2 regions of the Streptomyces sp. NPDC004065 genome follow, and region 2 is predicted to be linked to the other one. Evidence: predicted binding sites of a transcription regulator. Region 2 holds the regulator's gene; the other holds the start of a gene.
The links. The regulator HrcA, encoded in region 2, represses chaperone genes, less so after heat shock. The targets are predictions, from matches to a motif close to TTNGCACTCNGNNNNNCNGAGTGCNAA.

Region 1 (9,627 bases), on a different contig from region 2:
CCTAGAACCAGACAGGCCGACAGCGACGATGACACCGGTGGATGACCGCTTTCACGAACTACGTCACCTCCTTCGGGCGTACGAACAGCCCGGTCACGCCTTCGACGACACGTTGGAGGCGGCCGGTACAGCCCTGAGCGCATATCTCCGGGCAGCTGCCTACGCACCGGAACGTGCGGCCGAAGCAGCGCGGGAGATCAAGGACCTTCTGGCACTTGGACTCTTCAGCGAAGAGATCGCGGACGATGTCGATCTGCTCCCGCACATTGCGCCACCCCAGGGCGTCGGCGTGGAGGACTGCCTTCGCGTCGTCCTGCACCATCTGGAGCGCTTCCTCGCCTCTCCGGCGGCTCCCCGCCCCTCGGTGCGCCCTGCGATCGCGTGGGAATGGCGAGAGCGGTTTCCGGCACTGGCCCACCTGCTCGGAGCGTACTTCTACCAGGACAGCCTGGAAGTCGAGTACCAGTCTCATGCCGAGGCCCTGGATGACTACCTTTCCGGCGAACCGGTCGAGGACGTGAGGCGAGCCGCGTCCGACATCACGGAATTCCTGGCTCTGAACCCGTCAGAGGACGAGCTCCGCGAGGCGGCAGCCGCACTAGGCCTCAGCGAGCCCGCGCCTGCGGGCGTCTCGCTGCGCCAGTGGCTCATCGACATCCGGAACATCATCATGCACCGGCACCGCGCCGAGTCGTGACGGCGGGCGGGTGAGGCACCCCAGTTCCCCGACAGGCCCCACAAGGCGGCCCCCCGCCCCCACAGCCGCCGACCGTAGGGCCGTCCCCCCTGGTCAGGGCAGCCTCGGGAGCGGAACGCTCAGGTCCCATGACCACCTTCACCCTCCGCTTCACCGCCACCCCCCGCGGCGCCCGGCTCGCGAGGCGTCTCGCCTCCCACCAGTTGGACGTCTGGGGCTGGCCCTACGGCACACCGGCGCACGACGCCGTCGAGCTGGTCGTCGCGGAGCTGGCGGCGAACGCCGTCACCCACGGACGGGTCCCCGGGCGGGATGCCGAGCTGCGACTGAGCGAGGACGACGGGCAGGTGCGGGTGGAGGTGAGCGACATGCGCGGTGAGCGGCTGCCCGTGACACAGGACGCCGCAGCCGACGGGAACGGCGGAAGGGGGCTCGTCCTGGTCGCGGCCCTCGCCAAGGAGTGGGGCGTGACGTCCCGCGCCGGCGCTCCTGGCAAGACCGTCTGGGCCGTCGTACCCACCGGGTGCGGGACGCGGGCGGGCCCGTGACGGCGTGACCCCCGCCACGGCATGCGTACGGCACGACGGAGCCGCACCCGGCGACGAACCCGTCAGGCAGAGACAGACCCGCCGTACAACGCCGGATGCCCAGCCCCCGCAGGGGACTGGGCACCGTGGCTCAGCTCAGCGCACGCTCAGTGGGCGTGGCCGTGGCCGTGGCCCGCGGCGGCCGGCTCTTCCTCTTCCTTCTTCTCGACGACCAGGGTCTCGGTCGTCAGCAGGAGGGAGGCGATGGAGGCGGCGTTCTCCAGCGCGGAACGGGTCACCTTGACCGGGTCGATGACGCCGGCCTTGATCAGGTCGGCGTACTCGCCGGTGGCGGCGTTGTAGCCGCTGCCCTTCTCGAGCTCGGCGACCTTGGAGACGATGACGTAGCCCTCAAGGCCGGCGTTCTCGGCGATCCAGCGCAGCGGCTCGACGGCGGCGCGGCGGACGACCGCGACACCGGTGGCCTCGTCGCCGGTCTTGCCGAGGTTGTCCTCGAGGACCTTGACGGCGTGGACCAGCGCGGAGCCACCACCGGAGACGATGCCCTCCTCGACCGCGGCGCGGGTCGCGGAGATGGCGTCCTCCAGGCGGTGCTTCTTCTCCTTCAGCTCCACCTCCGTGGCGGCGCCGACCTTGATCACGCACACGCCGCCGGCCAGCTTCGCGAGGCGCTCCTGGAGCTTCTCGCGGTCCCAGTCGGAGTCGGTGGACTCGATCTCGGCCTTGATCTGGGCGACGCGGGCCGCCACGTCCTCCTTCTTGCCGGCGCCGTCGACGATCGTGGTGTCGTCCTTGGTGACGGTGACACGGCGGGCGGAGCCGAGGACGTCCAGGCCGACCTGGTCGAGCTTGAGGCCGACCTCCTCGGAGACGACGGTGGCGCCGGTGAGGGTCGCCATGTCCTGCAGCATCGCCTTGCGGCGGTCGCCGAAGCCGGGGGCCTTCACGGCGGTGGCGTTGAAGGTGCCGCGGATCTTGTTCACGACCAGGGTCGACAGGGCCTCGCCCTCGACGTCCTCGGCGATGATCAGCAGCGGCTTCGAGGAGTTCGCCTGGATGATCTTCTCGAGCAGCGGGAGCAGGTCCGCGATCGCGGAGATCTTGCCCTGGTGGATCAGGATGTACGGGTCATCGAGGACGGCCTCCATGCGCTCCTGGTCCGTGACGAAGTACGGCGACAGGTAGCCCTTGTCGAAGGCCATGCCCTCGGTGAAGTCCAGCTCCAGGCCGAAGGTGTTGGACTCCTCGACGGTGATGACGCCGTCCTTGCCGACCTTGTCCATCGCCTCGGCGATGAGCTCGCCGACCTGCTGGTCCTGCGCGGACAGCGCGGCCACGGCGGCGATGTCGGACTTCTCGTCGATCGGGCGGGCCGAGGCGTGCAGGTCGTCGGAGACGGCCTTGACCGCGGCGTCGATGCCCTTCTTCAGGGCGGCCGGGGAGGCGCCGGCGGCGACGTTCCGCAGGCCCTCGCGCACCAGCGCCTGGGCCAGCACGGTCGCGGTGGTGGTGCCGTCACCCGCGATGTCGTTGGTCTTGGTCGCCACCTCCTTCACCAGCTGCGCGCCGAGGTTCTCGTACGGGTCCTCGATCTCGACCTCGCGGGCGATGGTGACGCCGTCGTTGGTGATGGTCGGGGCGCCGAACTTCTTGTCGATGACGACGTTGCGGCCCTTGGGGCCGATCGTCACCTTCACCGTGTCGGCAAGCTTGTTGACGCCGCGCTCGAGGGCGCGACGGGCGTCCTCGTCGAACTTCAGGATCTTCGCCATGGCAGCGGGAGCCCTCTCGGAAAAAGATCTGGGTGAAAACGGCACTGCGCCCCGGGCGCCCGGCTTCTTATCGGTCGCGGGGGCCAGGGGCGCAGCTCACAGCGGAAACGCTGAGGTGATTACTTCTCGATGATCGCGAGCACGTCGCGAGCCGAGAGCACGAGGTACTCCTCGTTGTTGTACTTCACCTCGGTGCCGCCGTACTTGCTGTAGAGCACGACGTCGCCGACCTTGACGTCGAGCGGAAGGCGGTTGCCGTCCTCGAAGCGGCCCGGGCCCACGGCCAGGACGACGCCCTCCTGGGGCTTCTCCTTGGCGGTGTCCGGGATGACCAGGCCCGAGGCCGTGGTCTGCTCGGCGTCCAGCGGCTGGACCACGATGCGGTCCTCGAGCGGCTTGATGGCAACCTTGGAGCTGGCGGTCGTCACGATCCGACCTCCCCCTTCGGAGATCTCACGGGGTTAACTGTCTGAGGTGGCGACCAGGTCGATCCGTCGTCGCGGGTGCCGGACCTGCCCGTCGCTTTGTTGGCACTCTCCCAAGGGGAGTGCCAGAGCCGAGACTATGACCGCGGTTAGCACTCGGTCAAGCGGAGTGCCAATTGCCCCCCGGCGCGTCGGCCTCGGACCGCCATAAGCCGCCGGGAGTCCGGGGTGCGGGGGCCGTCGGGAGTTTCGGCGCGCCGCACCCCTTCCGTACCCACGCGTTTAGTACGACCGTACGTTCATGCACTCACGCTCCACCGCCGCGGACGGCGCCCTCACCGGTGGCTGTGTCCTCCTGCTCGTGCTGGTGGCGGATGCGACGGCCGCGCTGCTGGTGCTCATCGTGCTGGCCCTGCGCGGGCTCGGCCGGCTGGACCTGCCCGGCGGTACGGCGGACGGGGCGCCGGCCGTCGACCGGGTGCCCGCGCTGTGCTGTGTCGGCTTCGCGGTGGCGGCCGCGGTGGCCGGGGTACTGCTGGTGCGGGGCGGCAACCGGCTCACCGGCGCGCTGCAGTTGGCCCTGGCGGTCGTCGTCGCCTGCGCCGCGCTGGGGGTCTGGCACGACGCGCGCGACCGCTCCCGCTCCCCGTCCACCCCTCCGGCCGACCGGCTGGTGGACGCCTCGGGGGACGTTTTGGGGGACGTTTCGGGGGACGTTTTGGGGGACGTTTCGGGGGGCGCTTTGGGGGACGTTTCGGGGAGTGTCTCGCGGTATGCCGCGCGGTACGCCTCCGGGAGCGTTTCGCGGGGCGCCTCGCCGTACGCCTCCGGGAGCGTCTCGCGGGGCGCCGCGGAGGTGGCCTCGTGGCCGCCTCAGAGGTAGTCCGCCAGCCGGCCCACGGTCAGGCCGCGCTCCTGGATACGGTGCAGCAGCCGTACCGTGCGCTCGTGCAGGGTGGGGCCGTCGAGGTCGTCGTCGTCCGAGGCGACCAGCAGGATGTCGCCGGGGCGCAGGCGGCGGGGGCCGCGGGTGAAGTGCAGTCCGCCCTCCGTGGTCGAGGCGCGCCACAGGACGACCGCCGCGACCCCGCAGTCGGCCGCGGCACGCAGGGTGGTCCCGTCGTACGCGGCGTAGGGCGGGCGGAAGAGGCGGGGGCGGACGCCGAAGCGTGAGTGGAGCTTGTCCCGCTGCCCGCAGATCTCGGCGCGCTGGCCGGCGTAGGGCAGGCCGCGCAGCGCGGGGTGGTCGAGGGTGTGGTTCTGCAGGTCGGCGCCGACCGACAGCAGCCGCGCGAAGTGCCCGTATCCCGGCCCGGCCACGCCGTCCGTGAGGAACATGCTGACCGGCAGCCGCAGTTCACGGACCATGTCGACGAACCGCGGGTCCTGCTCGGCGCCGTCGTCGTAGGTGAGGAAGACGACCTTGTCGGTGGTGTCCACGTGGTCCACGACCGGGGGCGCGGCGGGGGACGCGGTACCGGCGGAGGACGCGGTACCGGCGGAGGACGCGGCGCCGGCGGGGAGAGCGAGCGGGCGCGCCTGGGGGCGGCCGGGGGGACGGGCCGGCGGGCGCGGCGGTGGGGGCAGCGGGGCGGCCAGACCCCAGCGGCGGTACGGCTGTTCGGCGGCCGGGCGCTGCGAACGCACCCCCTGGGCCGCCTTCCGGCCCAGCCGCTCGATGGGGTCCACGGACTGCGCGCACCCGGTCAGCAGCGCGGCCGCGAGCAGCCCCGCGGCCGTGCGCCGCAGCCGGGACCCCGGGCGGAGTGGGTGCCGGGGTCCGGGCCGGAGCAGGGGTCCGGGCCGGAGCAGGGGTCCGGGCCGGAGCAGGGGTCCGGGCCGGAGCAGGGGTCCGGGCCGGAGCCGCACACCTCGCCTCACAGGTAGTCCTCCAGCCGGGCGACCGCGAATCCCTTCGCCGTGACCGTGTCCAGGAACCGCCGCATGTCGTCGACCATCGTGCCGTTCCACTCGTGGGGGCCCCGGAAGTGGGTGAGGACGATGTCGCCGCGGCGCATCCGCTGGTCGTCCTCGCGGTACTCCCAGTGGTCGACGAAGACCTCCTCGTTCCAGATCGGCGCGTAGGCGATGCCGCAGGACTTGGCGGCGCGCAGGGTGTCCTGGTTGTAGTTGCCGTAGGGCGGCCGGAAGAGCCTCGGGCGCCTGCCGAACTGCCGCTCCATCACGTCCTGCATGTCGCAGATCTCGTGCCGCTGCTCGTCGTAGGACAGGCCCGGCAGGTAGGGGTGGTGCAGGGTGTGGTTGTTGAGGGTGATGCCCGAGGACTGCATCCTGCGGAAGTAGCCGTAGTCGTCCTCCACCAGGTAGTTGCTGAGGAAGGCGGTGTACGGGATCTTCAGGTCGCTCATCATGCGCAGGAACGCGGGGTCCTTCTCCGCGCCGTCGTCGATGGTGAGGAAGACGACCTTGTCCCTGGTGGGGACGGTGGTGAAGACGGGGGGCAGGTTCCAGTCCTCCTGGTGGTCCACCTCGAAGCCCGCGCGGGCGGTGATGCGGGGTCTGGCCTTGGGCGGGCGCGGGGGCGTCAGCGGTACGTGGGCCAGGCCCCAGCGCCTGGCCGCGGCGGAGCGGGCGGCGTAGGAGGCGTGCAGACGGGTGGCGTAGGAGTCGAGGGCGCGGGCCTCGGGCGCCTGGAGGCGCTGCTGGCCCTGGGCGGGACGGACCGGGGTGTCCGGCTGCGAGGAACAGGCGGAGGCCAGGGCGGCGACGGCGAGGACGGCCAGGGTCACGCGGGCGCCGTTTTTCCGATATCCAGTCTTTTTGTCATTTTGTACTACTAGTCTCATGGCGCCGGATCCTCCCAGGCCGCCGCGCCGATCCCGGGACGACACCGCGGCCGGCGGCACACCATCCACCGACCGGCCCAACAGCCCCAGCTGCCCAACGGCCCAAGCAGCCCGACCCGCCCGGCGGTCCGACCTGGCCGACGGGCCCGACCGGGTGCGCCGGCGCCGCCCGCCCCGCCCGCCCCCATGGCCCCGATGGCCCCGTGAGCCCCCGCGCCGCCCGCTGCCCGACAATGAGCCGGTGACCGAACCGCTCCATGCCTTCGCCTCGCTGCTCACCCCCGAGGGCCGCGCCCTCCTGGACGAGGTGCGCGGCACCGACCCCGCCGACGAGCTGGCGGTCGCCACCCGGCTGCGCCGCACGCACCCCGCCGAACTGGTGTCGGCGGCCCTCGGGCAGGCGCGGCTGCGGCAGCGGGCGGCGGCGAAGTTCGGCGAACGGGACGCGGAGCGGATGTTCTTCACGCCGAACGGGGTGGAGCAGTCCACCCGGGCGAGCGTGGCGGCGTACCGGGCGGCGCGGCTGAGGGAACTGGGCGTGGCCTCCGTCGCCGACCTGTGCTGCGGGATCGGCGGCGACGCCATCGCGCTGGCCCGCGCGGGCATCCGGGTCCTCGCCGTGGACCGGGACCCGCTGACGGCCGCCGCCGCCCGGGCCAACGCCGAGGCCCTGGGGCTCGGCGACCTGATCGAGGTGCGGGAGGCGGACGTCACGGACGTCGACACCGCCGCCCACGACGCCGTGTTCGTGGACCCGGCGCGGCGCGGCGGGCGGGGCCGGATCTTCGACCCGGAGGCGTACTCACCCCCGCTGTCCTGGGCCGTCGGGGCGGCCCTCGCCGCCCCGCACGCCGCCCTGAAGGTCGCGCCCGGCATCCCGCACGAGGCGGTCCCGGCGGAGGCCGAGGCCGAGTGGATCTCCGACGGCGGGGACGTGAAGGAGGCGGTGCTGTGGTTCGGCACCGAGCCGGGCCTGGTGCGCGCCACCCTGCTCCCCGGCCCCCACAGCCTGCGCGGCCGCGGCCTGCCCGACCCGGAGGTCCGCGCTCCGGGACGCTATCTCTACGAACCCGACGGCGCCGTCATCCGCGCCCATCTGGTCGCCGAGGTCGCCGCCGGACTCGACGGCGGCGGACTGCTCGACGCGACGATCGCCTACGTCACCTCCGACGAACTGCGCCGCACCCCGTACGCGACCGCCTACGAGATCACCGACCGGCTCCCCTTCAACGTCAAGAGGCTGAAGGCGCTGCTGCGGGAGCGGGCGGTCGGCGTCCTGACCGTGAAGAAGCGCGGCTCGGCGGTCGAGCCGGAGGAACTGCGCCGCAAGGTCCTGCCGAAACCGCACGGCCCGAACGCGGTGACGGTCTTCCTCACTCGCGTCGCCGGAGCCCCGACGATGCTGCTCGGCCACCCGGCGGACTGACCCACCCACCGAACCGAGCGGCCCCACCGACCGGCGGACCGGCCGACCCGGCGGACCGACCGACCGGCCGGCCCCGCCGCTCAGGACGCGACGATCGCCCTGCCCACGGCGAACCCCTTGGCCGGCCCCTCCGGAATGATCGCGTCACTGCCGTAGGGGACACGGTGCTCGTCGGTGTACCTGGCCTTCTTCGGGTCGGGGGAGGTCAGGACGACGACGGCGCCCTCGTCGTCGAAGTCGTCGAAGCCGTCGAAGCCGTCGAAGCCGTCGAAGCCGTCGACGATCACGTACACCGGGATTCCGGCCCGCGCGTACTCACGGTGCTTGCGCGCGCGGTCCCGCTGAAGGTTCCGGTAGCCGGGCGAGGTGACCTCGACGACCAGCTTCACCCCGGCGGCGTCGACCCCGAGGCCCTCCTCGTCGGGGATCTCGTCCAGGTCCAGGGGGGCGACGAAGAGGTCGGGGATCCAGGACTTGCGGTTGTGGACGAGATTCACGTCCTGGTGAGCGGCGTAACCGCTCCTGGCCAGATGAGCGTCGAGCGCCCTCCGAAGGCGGTTGACAAGTACACCATGACGACGGCGACCTGTGGGCGAGACCTCGATGGCCCCCTCGATGATCTCGGCGCGGTAGCCCTCGGGGAGATCCATGGCCTTCCACGCCTGCCACAGGACCTCGTCCAGATCGGAACCCGGTTCGGAAACCGGCTTGTCTGCCACCACCGGGGCCACCTCTTCTGCGAGAGCGGTCATCGAGAAGCACCTCCTCCTTCAAGGGTGGGCGGGAGCGCCACTACGGCACAAGCGACGGCCGTGACGCTACGCATACGCGCCCGCCCGCGGGGCCCGATCCGTGTGGATCATCCGAACGAGTGATCATGCTCCCGGCCCCCGGTCCCCCGGTCCCGGTTCCCCGGCTCCCCGGCGCCCCGGTCCGCTCAGTCACATTCCGCGGCCCGGCGCAGCAGCAGCTCGCGTTCCCGTTCGTTGCGGGTGAGGGACGCGGCGCGCCGGAACTCCGCGCGCGCCTGGGCCGTGCGGCCGAGGCGGGCCAGCAGGTCGGCGCGGACGCTGGGCAGCAAGTGGTAGTCGCGCAGGGCGGGTTCGGCGGTGAGGGCGTCGACGATGTCCAGGGCGGGTCCCGGGCCGTCGGCCATCGACACCGCGACGGCGCGGTTCAGCTCGACGACCGGGGACGGGGAGCGGGCCGCGAGCAGACCGTAGAGGGTGGCGATGGCCGGCCAGTCGGTCTCCTCGTAGGTGTGGGCGTGCGCGTGGCAGGCGGCGATCGCCGCCTGAAGGGCGTACGGCCCCAGGGCGCCCGCCGCGGTGGCCTCCGCGCGGGCCAGGGCGGTGACGCCGCGGGCGATGAGCATGCGGTTCCAGCGGCGGCGGTTCTGGTCCCTGAGCAGGACCGGCGTGCCGTCCGGGCGGGTGCGGGCGGCGGCCCGGGACGCCTGGAACTCCAGCAGCGCGGTCAGTCCGTGCACCTCGGACTCCTTCGGCATCAGCCCGGACAGCAGGCGGGCCAGCCGCAGCGCGTCCTCGCACAGGGCGGGACGCAGCCAGTCGTCGCCGGCCGTGGCGGCGTAACCCTCGTTGAAGATCAGGTAGATGACCTCCAGGACCGAGCCGAGGCGGGCCTCGCGGTCGGGGCCGTACGGCACCTCGAAGGCGACGTTGCGCGTGGCCAGCGTCCGCTTGGCGCGCACGATCCGCTGGGCGACCGTCGGCTCGGGCACGAGGAAGGCGCGCGCGATCTCGGCCGTGGTCAGGCCGCCCGGCAGCCGCAGTGTGAGAGCGGTGCGGGCCTCGGCGGACAGCGCGGGGTGGCAGGTGGTGAAGACCAGACGGAGCAGGTCGTCGTCGATGTCGTCCGGCGCGGGGAGTTCCTCGTACTCGGCCGCGGCCGCGGCGGTCCGCAGGTCGCGGCCGATCTCGGCGAGCTTGCGG
Region 2 (9,627 bases):
GCAGCTGAGCCAACGCACGGCCGCGTCCCGCCGGTTCAGCTCGGCGGTCGCCGTCTTGTCGGTGGTGTACGCCACGGCCGCGGAGCTCAGCCCGCCCGGGTCGCAGGCGACCGCCCCGGCCACACCGGCAGCCACGAGTCCCGTCACGGCCATCGCCCGCCGCGGCAGCGGCAGTTGCCGGATGCGCCCCAGTGCCCCCATGCATGGCAGCGTGCCACCCCGGCGCCGCGGACGGAAGAGCGCATACGGCCACCCGCGCGCCGCGCACGCCCGCCCGTACGGCCACCCATGCGCCCCTCGCGCACTCACCCGCACGGCCACCCGTGCGCCTCAGGCGCACCGCACCCGCACGGTCAGGTGCGCAGCAGCAGCCACTCCTGGAGTTCGACGAGGTTGCCCTCGGGGTCCTTGAGGTGGGCGACGCGCATGCGGTCGGTCATCGGCGCGGGGCCGTGCAGCAGGGCCGCGCCGCGGGCGGTGATCTCGGCGCAGTAGCGGTCGAGGTCGTCCACCCGCAGCACCACCAGGGAGCGGTGCCCGCTCGCCGGGCCGGCCAGCTCGCCCAGCACCTCGGCCATCATCGCCCGGTCCTGCAGGGCGATGCCCGCGGACCCGGTGGCGGGGCTGAACTTCTCGTACGGCCCGCCGGCCGCGCCCGACTGCGGCTTGAGGCCGAGCACCTCGGCGTAGAAGCGGTAGCAGGCGGCGAAGTCGGTGACGAGCAGCCGGACCTGGGCCAGTTCCATCGCATCCCCCTGGGTCGGGACCGCGTTCACTCAGGACCAGCGGCCGGTACGGCCCATGAGCAGGGCCGCGGCGGCGGTCCCCGCGGTCGATGTACGCAGCACCGTACGCCCCAGCACGCATGCGCTCGCACCCGCCTGCGCGAACTGGGCCAGCTCCTCCGGGGAGATGCCGCCCTCGGGGCCGACGACGAGCACGATCTCGCCCTCGGCGGGAAGGTCCGCGGTCGCCAGCGGCTCACCGCCGCTCTCGTGCAGTACGGCGGCGAAGTCGGCCGCGGCGAGCAGCGCGGCGACCTGCTTGGTCGTCGCGGCGTCGGCGACCTCGGGGAAGCGGACCCGGCGGGACTGCTTGCCCGCCTCGCGGGCGGTGGCCCGCCACTTGCCGAGCGCCTTCTGGCCGCGCTCGCCGCGCCACTGGGTGATGCAGCGGGACGCGGCCCACGGCACGATCGCGTCGACGCCGACCTCCGTCATGGTCTCCACGGCGAGCTCGCCCCGGTCGCCCTTGGGCAGCGCCTGCACGACGGTGATGCGGGGCGACTCCTCGGGCTCCTCGACGACCGTCTCCAGGTCCGTGACGACCAGGCGGTCCTTGCCCTCGGTGGCCTTCACCACGCCCTCGGCCCAGCGGCCGCGCCCGTCGGTGAGCACCACGTCCTCGCCGGGCCGCAGCCGCTTCACCGAGACCGCGTGCCGGCCCTCGGGGCCGTCGAGCACGAACTCGGGGCCGATCGCCTCCAGTTGCCCGACCACGAACACCGGTGCCGTCATCGCGGACCGCCTCCCGCCGGGCGGCCGGCGGACAGCGCCGCCGTGGCCGCGTCGAGTTCCGCGGCCAGGACCTCCACGAGCTGGGCGGCGGGCAGTGCCCGGGCCATCCGGTGGCCCTGGCCCGCCCACAGCGCCATGCCCTGCGGGTCACCGGTCTTCGCCGCGGCCTTGCGCAGCGGCGCGGTGAGGTGGTGCACCTCGGGGTAGGCGGCGGGCGCGTACGGGCCGTGCTCGCGCATGAACCGGTTGACCAGGCCGCGGGCCGGCCGTCCGGAGAAGGCCCGGGTCAGCTCGGTGTGGGAGAACAGCGGGTCGGTCAGGGCCTGCTTGTGCAGGGCGTGCGCGCCGGACTCGGGGGTGGCGAGGAAGGCGGTGCCCAGCTGGGCGGCGCTCGCGCCGGCGGCGAGCACGGCGGCGATCTGGCTGCCGCGCATGATGCCGCCGGCGGCGACGACCGGGAGCGGCACCGTCTCGCGGACCTGCGCGACGAGGGAGAGCAGGCCGGTGCCGCCGCAGGGGCCGTCCGGCGAGTCGCGGTGGCTGCCCTGGTGGCCGCCGGCCTCCAGGCCCTGGGCGATCACCGCGTCGGCGCCGGAGCGCTCCACGGCGAGCGCCTCCTCGGCGGTGGTCGCGGTGACCCAGACGAAGGTGCCGACGCGGTGCAGCGAGTCGACGACGTCACGGGTGGGGACGCCGAAGTGGAAGGAGACCAGCGGGACCGGGTCCTCGACGAGGACGGCGAGCTTGGCGTCGTAGCCGTCGTCGCGGCCGTGCTCGGGGTCGCCGAGCTCGGTGTCGTACCAGCCGGCCTCGCCGGCGAGCTGCTGGGCGTACAGGTCGACGCTGCCGGACTCGGCGTACTCCGGCTGCGGCACGAACACGTTGACGCCGAAGGGGCGGCCGGTCAGTCCGCGCAGCTGCTTGATCTCCTGGTACATGCCGTCGGCGGTCTTGTAACCGGCGGCGAGGAAGCCCAGCCCGCCGGCGTCGGACACCGCGGCGGCGAGCTGGGGCCCGCAGGCGCCGCCCGCCATCGGGGCCTGCACGATCGGGTGCTGGAGGAGATCGGTCACTGCGGAGGACATGACGGCATGGTGTCACGTCCGCCGGACCTGTCCGAACCGGCCCGGCCCCGGGCGGGGGCGGGCCGGGCCGGGGGCGGCCACGGCCCGCGCGGCCCGCCTCCCGGCGCCGCCGGGCGGCCGCTCAGCGGCCGTTGAACGCGTCCTTCAGCCGCGAGAACAGTCCCTGCTGCCCGGGCTGGAACTGCCCCTGGGGGCGCTCCTCGCCGCGCAGCTTGGCCAGCTCGCGCAGCAGCCTCTCCTGCTCCGGGTCCAGCTTGGTCGGGGTCTGCACCTCGACGTGGACGACGAGGTCGCCCCGGCCGCCGCCGCGCAGGTGGGTCACTCCCCGGCCGTGCAGCGGGATCGACTGGCCGGACTGGGTGCCCGGGCGGATGTCGACCTCCTCCAGGCCGTCCAGGGTCTCCAGCGGCACCTTGGTGCCGAGGGCCGCCGCCGTCATCGGGATGGTGACCGTGCAGTGCAGGTCGTCGCCGCGCCGCTGGAACGTCGCGTGCGGCAGCTCGTGGATCTCCACGTACAGGTCGCCGGCCGGGCCGCCGCCGGGGCCGACCTCGCCCTCGCCCGCGAGCTGGATGCGGGTGCCGTTGTCGACACCGGCCGGGATCTTCACGGTCAGCGTGCGGCGGGCGCGGATACGGCCGTCGCCGGCGCACTCGGGGCACGGGGTGGGCACCACCGTGCCGAAGCCCTGGCACTGCGGGCAGGGGCGGGAGGTCATGACCTGGCCCAGGAAGGACCGGGTGACCTGGGAGACCTCACCGCGGCCGCGGCACATGTCGCACGTCTGGGCGCTGGTGCCGGGCGCCGCGCCCTCGCCGTTGCAGGTGTTGCAGACGACGGCCGTGTCGACCTGGATGTCCTTCGTCGTGCCGAAGGCCGCCTCGTCCAGCTCGACCTCGAGCCGGATCATGGCGTCCTGGCCCCGGCGCGTGCGCGAACGCGGGCCGCGCTGGGAGGCCGTGCCGAAGAAGGCGTCCATGATGTCGGAGAAGTTGCCGAACGCCCCGGCCCCGAAGCCGCCCGCGCCGGCGCCGCCGCCGGCCTGCGACAGCGGGTCGCCGCCGAGGTCGTAGACCTGCTTCTTCTGCGGGTCCGACAACACCTCGTAGGCGGCGTTGATCTCCTTGAACCGCTCCTGCGTCTTGGGATCGGGGTTGACGTCCGGGTGCAGCTCGCGGGCGAGCCGCCGGAAGGCCTTCTTGATCTCATCCTGCGACGCGTCGCGGCGCACGCCGAGAACGGCGTAGTAATCCGTGGCCACTTACGACTCCGCCAGGATCTGTCCGACGTACCGTGCCACTGCGCGTACCGCTCCCATCGTTCCCGGGTAATCCATGCGGGTCGGTCCGACCACGCCGAGCTTGGCCACTGCCTCGCCGCCCGAACCGTAGCCCACCGACACGATGGACGTGGAGTTGAGTCCTTCGTGGGCGTTCTCGTGACCGATGCGCACGGTCATGCCCGGATCCTGCGTCTCGCCGAGCAGCTTCAGCAGCACGACCTGCTCCTCCAGCGCCTCCAGCACGGGCCGGATGGTGAGCGGGAAGTCGTGCCCGAAGCGGGTGAGATTGGCGGTGCCGCCGATCATCAGCCGCTCCTCGTTCTCCTCCACCAGGGTCTCCAGCAGGGTGGACAGCACCGCCGAGACCGTGCCGCGGTCCTCCGCGTCGAAGGCCTCGGGCAGATCCTCCACCAGCGTCGGCACGTCCGCGAAGCGGCGGCCGGCGATCCGGCTGTTCAGCCGCGCCCGCAGATCCGCGAGCGAGTTCTCGCCGAACGGGGCCGGGCAGTCGACCATCCGCTGCTCGACCCGGCCGGTGTCCGTGATCAGCACGAGCATCACGCGGGCGGGCGCCAGCGACAGCAGCTCCACGTGCCGCACGGTGGAACGGGTCAGCGAGGGGTACTGCACCACGGCGACCTGCCGGGTCAGCTGGGCCAGCAGCCTGACCGTGCGGGCCACCACGTCGTCCAGGTCGACCGCGCCGTCGAGGAAGTTCTGGATGGCCCGGCGCTCCGGCGCGGTCATCGGCTTGACCCCGGCGAGCTTGTCGACGAACAGCCGGTAGCCCTTGTCGGTGGGGATACGGCCCGCGCTGGTGTGCGGCTGGGCGATGTAGCCCTCCTCCTCGAGGGCCGCCATGTCGTTGCGGACGGTGGCCGGGGAGACGCCCAGGTTGTGCCGCTCGGTGAGGGCCTTGGAGCCCACCGGCTCCTCGGTGCCGACGTAGTCCTGGACGATGGCGCGCAGCACCTGAAGCCTTCGCTCGCTGAGCATCGCGCGCACCTCCAGAGTGGTCCCTCGGCTCCGGCCTGGCACTCGGCGCATTCGAGTGCCAGCTCTGTCGCGCCCAGTGTACGGCGGTCGGGTACGCACCGGGCAAGGCCGGTCCCGCCACGGTCCGGTCACCGTTTAGCGTCCCGGTATGACGGTGACTTGGGAAGAGCTGGGCTGGGAGCGGCTGGCGCACGGGGCCGGCCGGGTCCGGCTGCCGGTGTGGGACTGCACGGTGGGGCTGGTCCTCGGGGCGGACCGGGCGCTGTTCGTGGACGCGGGGTCGCACCGTGCGGAGGGCGCGCGGTTGCGTGCGCGGGCGCGGGCGCTCACCGGTGACCGTGTGACACTTCTCGCGCTCACCCACCCCCACTTCGACCACGTCCTCGGTGCGGGAGAGTTCGTGGACGCGCGGATCCACGCCGCCGAGGGGATGTCCGCCGTGCTCGGCGACGAGCGGGGGCGGGCGGAACTGCGCGCGGACGCGGTGCGCCACGGACTGGACCCCCGGGCGGCGGACGAGGCGGTGGCGGCCCTGCCCCGCCGTGCCGGACGTGAGGTGCACGACGTGCTGGGGATCGCTCTGGGCGGCGGCCGGGAGGTGCTGCTGGTGAACGCGGGCCCCGGCCACACCGCGCACGACCTCGCGGTGGTGGTGCCGGGCGAGCCGGCCGTGGTGTTCTGCGGCGACCTGGTGGAGGAGTCCGGCGAGCCCCAGGCGGGCCCGGACGCGGTGCCGTCCCGGTGGCCGGCCGCGCTGGACCGGCTGCTGGCGCTGGGCGGCGAGGACGCGCTGTACGTCCCCGGTCACGGAGCGGTGGTCGACGCGGCCTTCGTCCGTGCGCAACGCGACACGCTGGCGGCCCGCTGCGGCGTGTCGGACTGATCGCGCGCGGCGTTCTGCTTATCGTCACCCGAATGCGGCAGTACTCACCGGACCTGACCCCGCCCTGGAAGAAGCGGCAGCCCGTGCCGGAGGTGGCGGCGGAGCCCGGGCTCGTGGTCGAGGAGCCGGGCACCGGTTTCTGCGGGGCGGTGATCCGCTGCGAGGCGGGCACGGTGACCCTGGAGGACCGCTTCGGCAAGCACCGGGTGTTCCCGCTCCAGCCGCGCGGCTTCCTGCTGGAGGGCAGGGCGGTGACCCTGGTCAGGCCGCCGGCGGGTCCGGCGCGTCCCACCCGTACGGCGTCCGGGTCGGTGGCCGTCTCCGGCGCGCGCGCACGGGTGGCCCGCGCCGGGCGCATCTACGTGGAGGGCCGGCACGACGCCGAGCTCGTCGAGAAGGTGTGGGGCGACGACCTTCGCGTCGAGGGCGTGGTGGTGGAGTACCTGGAGGGCGTGGACGGCCTGCCGTCGATCGTCGCGGAGTTCGCCCCGGGCCCGGACGCCCGCCTCGGCGTCCTGGTGGACCACCTGGTCCCGGGCACCAAGGAGTGGCGCATCGCCGAGTCGGTCACCAGCGAGCACGCCCTGGTGGTCGGCCACCCGTACATCGACGTGTGGGAGGCCGTGAAGCCGTCGGCGCTCGGCATCGCGGCCTGGCCCCGCGTCCCGCGCGGCCAGGACTGGAAGACGGGCGTGTGCCGGGCCCTGGGCTGGCCGGAGAACACCGGCGCGGCCTGGCAGCGCATCCTGTCCCGGGTGCGCTCGTACAAGGACCTGGAGCCGGAGCTGCTGGGACGCGTGGAGGAACTGATCGACTTCGTGACGGCGCCGACGGCGCCGTAGGGCGGGCCGGGGGCCCGTTCGGGCCGGCGACGGCACAGGGCGGGCCGGGGGCCCGTTCGGGCCGGCGACGGCACAGGGCGGGCCGGGGGCCCGTTCGGGCCCTGGGGCCCCCAGGCCCACCGCTCGGGGGCCCAAGGGTTCCGCCCCGCCGCTCCGGGCCACGGGGGTTCCGCCCCACCACGCTGCGGGCGGCGGGGGTCCGCCCTGCCGCGACGCGGGGCCGCGCGGGGGCCCACCCTGCCGCACTCCGGACCACGCGGGGCCCGCCCCACCGGACTCCGGGCCACAGGCAGCCCGCCCCACTGCAACTCCGGGCCACGGCCGCCCGCCCCGCCGCGCGGCGGCGGAGGGGGTCGCCCCACCGGGCTCCGGGCGGCGCGGGGGCCCGCCCGACCGCAGCTCCGGGCCACGGGGCCCGCCCTGCCGCGACGCCGGGCTACGCGGGGTGCCGCCCCACCGCACTCCGGGCCACAGGCAGCCCGCGCCACTGCAACGCCGGACCACAGGGCCCGCCCCGCCGCACTCCGGGTCGCGGGGCCCGCCCTGCCGCGACGCCGGGCCGCCAGAGGCGCGCCCCGCTGCGACTCGGGGCCACGGGGGCCCGCCCCGCCGCGCTGCGGGCGGCGGGGGTCGCCCCACCGGACTCCGGGCCGCGAGGGGCCGTCCTGCCGCGGCTGCGGTGCACGGAGGTCCGCCCCACCGGACACCGGGCCACAGACAGCCCGCCCCACTGCAACGCCGGGCCACAGGGCCCGCCCCGCCGCACTGCAGGCAACGAGGATCGTCCCGCCAGACTCCGGGCGGCGCGGGGGCCCGCCCCGCCGCACTCTCCGGGCCGCGGGGGCCCGCCCTGCCGGCGACGCCGGGCTACGCGGGGTGCCGCCCCGCCGCGCTGCGGGCCGCCGGTGAAGGGTCGCCGACCCGGCCCTCGCCGAGTGCCGGGGCGCCGGGGCGCCGGGGCGCCGGGGCGCCGGGGCGCCGGGTCAGTCGACCAGGTCCCGTACCACCGCGTCCGCCAGCAGCCGGCCGCGCAGGGTCAGTACGGCGTGCCCCTTCTCGTACGGTTCCTGTTCCAGCAGGCCGTCGGAGAGTGCGCGGCGGGAGGCGGACAGGCCGGCCGGGCGCAGCACGTCCAGCGGGACGCCCTCGCGCAGCCGCAGCTCCAGCAGGACGCGTTCCACCCGGCGGTCCTCCTCCGTGAGCACCTCCCGCCCGGCCCCGGGCGAGCGGCCCGCCGCCAGCGCCGCCGCGTACGCCCCCGGGTGCTTGACGTTCCACCAGCGCACACCGCCCACATGGCTGTGCGCTCCGGGGCCCGCGCCCCACCAGTCCGCGCCCCGCCAGTACAGCTCGTTGTGCAGGCAGCGCGCCGCCTCCGAGGTCGCCCAGTTGGAGACCTCGTACCACTCCAGGCCCGCCGCGGACAGCGTCTCCTCGGCGATCAGATAGCGGTCGGCGTGCACGTCGTCGTCCGTCATGGGGATCTCCCCCCGGCGGATGCGCCGGGCGAGCTGCGTGCCCTCCTCGACGATCAGCGCGTAGGCGGAGACGTGGTCGGGCCCGGCGCCCAGCGCCGCGTCCAGCGAGGCGCGCCAGTCGTCGTCGGACTCGCCGGGGGTGCCGTAGATCAGGTCCAGGTTGACGTGGTCGAACCCGGCCCCGCGGGCCTCGGCCACACACGCCTCGGGGCGTCCCGGCGTGTGGGTGCGGTCGAGGATCCGCAGAACGTGCCGGCGGGCGCTCTGCATGCCGAAGGAGATCCGGTTGAAGCCGCCCTCGCGCAGCGTCTCCAGATAGGCCGGGCCGACCGACTCCGGGTTGGCCTCGGTGGTGACCTCCGCGTCGGGCGCGAGCCCGAACTCGTCGCGGATCGCCCCCAGCATCCGTACCAGGTCGTCGGCGGCGAGCAGGGTGGGCGTACCGCCGCCGACGAACACGGTGCGCACCTCGCGCGGGTCGTCGCCGAGGACCTTGCGGGCGAGGCGGATCTCGTCGGTGAGCGTCGCGGCGTAGTTGTCGCGGGAGGCCAGGACCCCGCCGCTGCCGCGCAGCTCGGTGGCGGTGTAGGTGTTGAAGTCGCAGTAGCCGCAGCGGGTCGCGCAGTAGGGGACGTGCAGGTAGAACCCGAGGGGCCGCCCGGGTGCCCCGGCGAGCGCCTGCGCGGGCAGTGCGCCGTCGTCGGGGACGGGCTCGCCGTCGGGAAGTGCGGAAGGCATGCCCTCCATTGTCCAGCACCGGCGCAGGAGCCCGCGCGGACGGCCGTCCGGCCGGGCGGCTTGCGGCAGGCGGCCGGGCGACCGGGGACGGTCAGACGACCGGGGCGGCAGGCGGCAGGCGGCAGGGAAGCCGCGCGGCCGGCCGGCGCGGGCGCCGCCGTGCGGGCGCGCGGGTCGCTGCGAGCCGTGCGGTCGCCACGGCCGTGGCGGCACCGCGGGCCGTGCGGCGCGCTGAGGGCCGTACGGCGCGCTGAGAGCCGTACGGCCGCCGTCGCACCGTACGGCCGCCGCGCGCCGTACGGCACCGCAGACCGCCGTCGCACCGTACGGCCGCCGCGCGCCGTACGGCACCGCAGACCGTGCGGTCACTCCGCCTGCAGTACCAGCAGCGCCAGGTCGTCCTGGGGCGGCCCGTCGCCGAACTCGTGCACCAGGTGGCGGATGCGGTCGGCTATCAGGTCCGCGTCGAGTCCGGTGCATCCGGCGAGCACCTCGGCGAGCCCGTCGCCGTCGTCGAACTGGCGGGAGCCCGAGCGCCGCTCGGTGACCCCGTCGGTGACGCACAGCAGGGTGTCGCCGGCGTGCAGCTCGAAGCTCTCGCAGGTGTACGTCTCGTCCTCGATCACCCCGAGCAGGGTCTGCGGCCGGGCGACCGGGTGCACCTCGCCGGTGCGCGCGAGGACCAGCGGCAGCGGATGCCCGGCGCAGGCCAGGGTGCAGCGGACGCCGCCGTCGAAGGGCGCGAGTTCGCCGTACAGCAGGGAGAGGAAGCGGGTCTGGGGGCCGTCGCCGGGGGCGGGGGTGCG

Region 1: the regulator HrcA is predicted to act here: its motif matches at 3,592-3,618, upstream of groES (co-chaperone GroES).

Annotation. Positions count from the first base shown of each region.
Region 1 covers NZ_JBJDQT010000001.1:573,002-582,628, forward strand. Annotated here, with positions in the region: gene ACI2LW_RS02515 (RNase A-like domain-containing protein) at 1-5, shown strand, start outside; gene ACI2LW_RS02520 (contact-dependent growth inhibition system immunity protein) at 29-697, shown strand; gene ACI2LW_RS02525 (ATP-binding protein) at 826-1,245, shown strand; gene groL (chaperonin GroEL) at 1,392-3,017, opposite strand; gene groES (co-chaperone GroES) at 3,137-3,445, opposite strand; gene ACI2LW_RS02540 (hypothetical protein) at 3,744-4,325, shown strand; gene ACI2LW_RS02545 (polysaccharide deacetylase family protein) at 4,316-5,191, opposite strand; gene ACI2LW_RS02550 (polysaccharide deacetylase family protein) at 5,320-6,249, opposite strand; gene ACI2LW_RS02555 (methyltransferase domain-containing protein) at 6,491-7,675, shown strand; gene ACI2LW_RS02560 (Uma2 family endonuclease) at 7,756-8,427, opposite strand; gene ACI2LW_RS02565 (RNA polymerase sigma factor) at 8,613-9,627, opposite strand, start outside.
Region 2 covers NZ_JBJDQT010000039.1:39,074-48,700, reverse strand. Annotated here, with positions in the region: gene ACI2LW_RS30775 (hypothetical protein) at 1-201, opposite strand, end outside; gene ACI2LW_RS30770 (VOC family protein) at 354-746, opposite strand; gene ACI2LW_RS30765 (16S rRNA (uracil(1498)-N(3))-methyltransferase) at 777-1,517, opposite strand; gene ACI2LW_RS30760 (nitronate monooxygenase) at 1,514-2,602, opposite strand; gene dnaJ (molecular chaperone DnaJ) at 2,724-3,863, opposite strand; gene hrcA (heat-inducible transcriptional repressor HrcA) at 3,864-4,880, opposite strand; gene ACI2LW_RS30745 (MBL fold metallo-hydrolase) at 5,029-5,763, shown strand; gene ACI2LW_RS30740 (DUF3097 domain-containing protein) at 5,796-6,605, shown strand; gene hemW (radical SAM family heme chaperone HemW) at 7,589-8,821, opposite strand; gene ACI2LW_RS30730 (SpoIIE family protein phosphatase) at 9,187-9,627, opposite strand, start outside.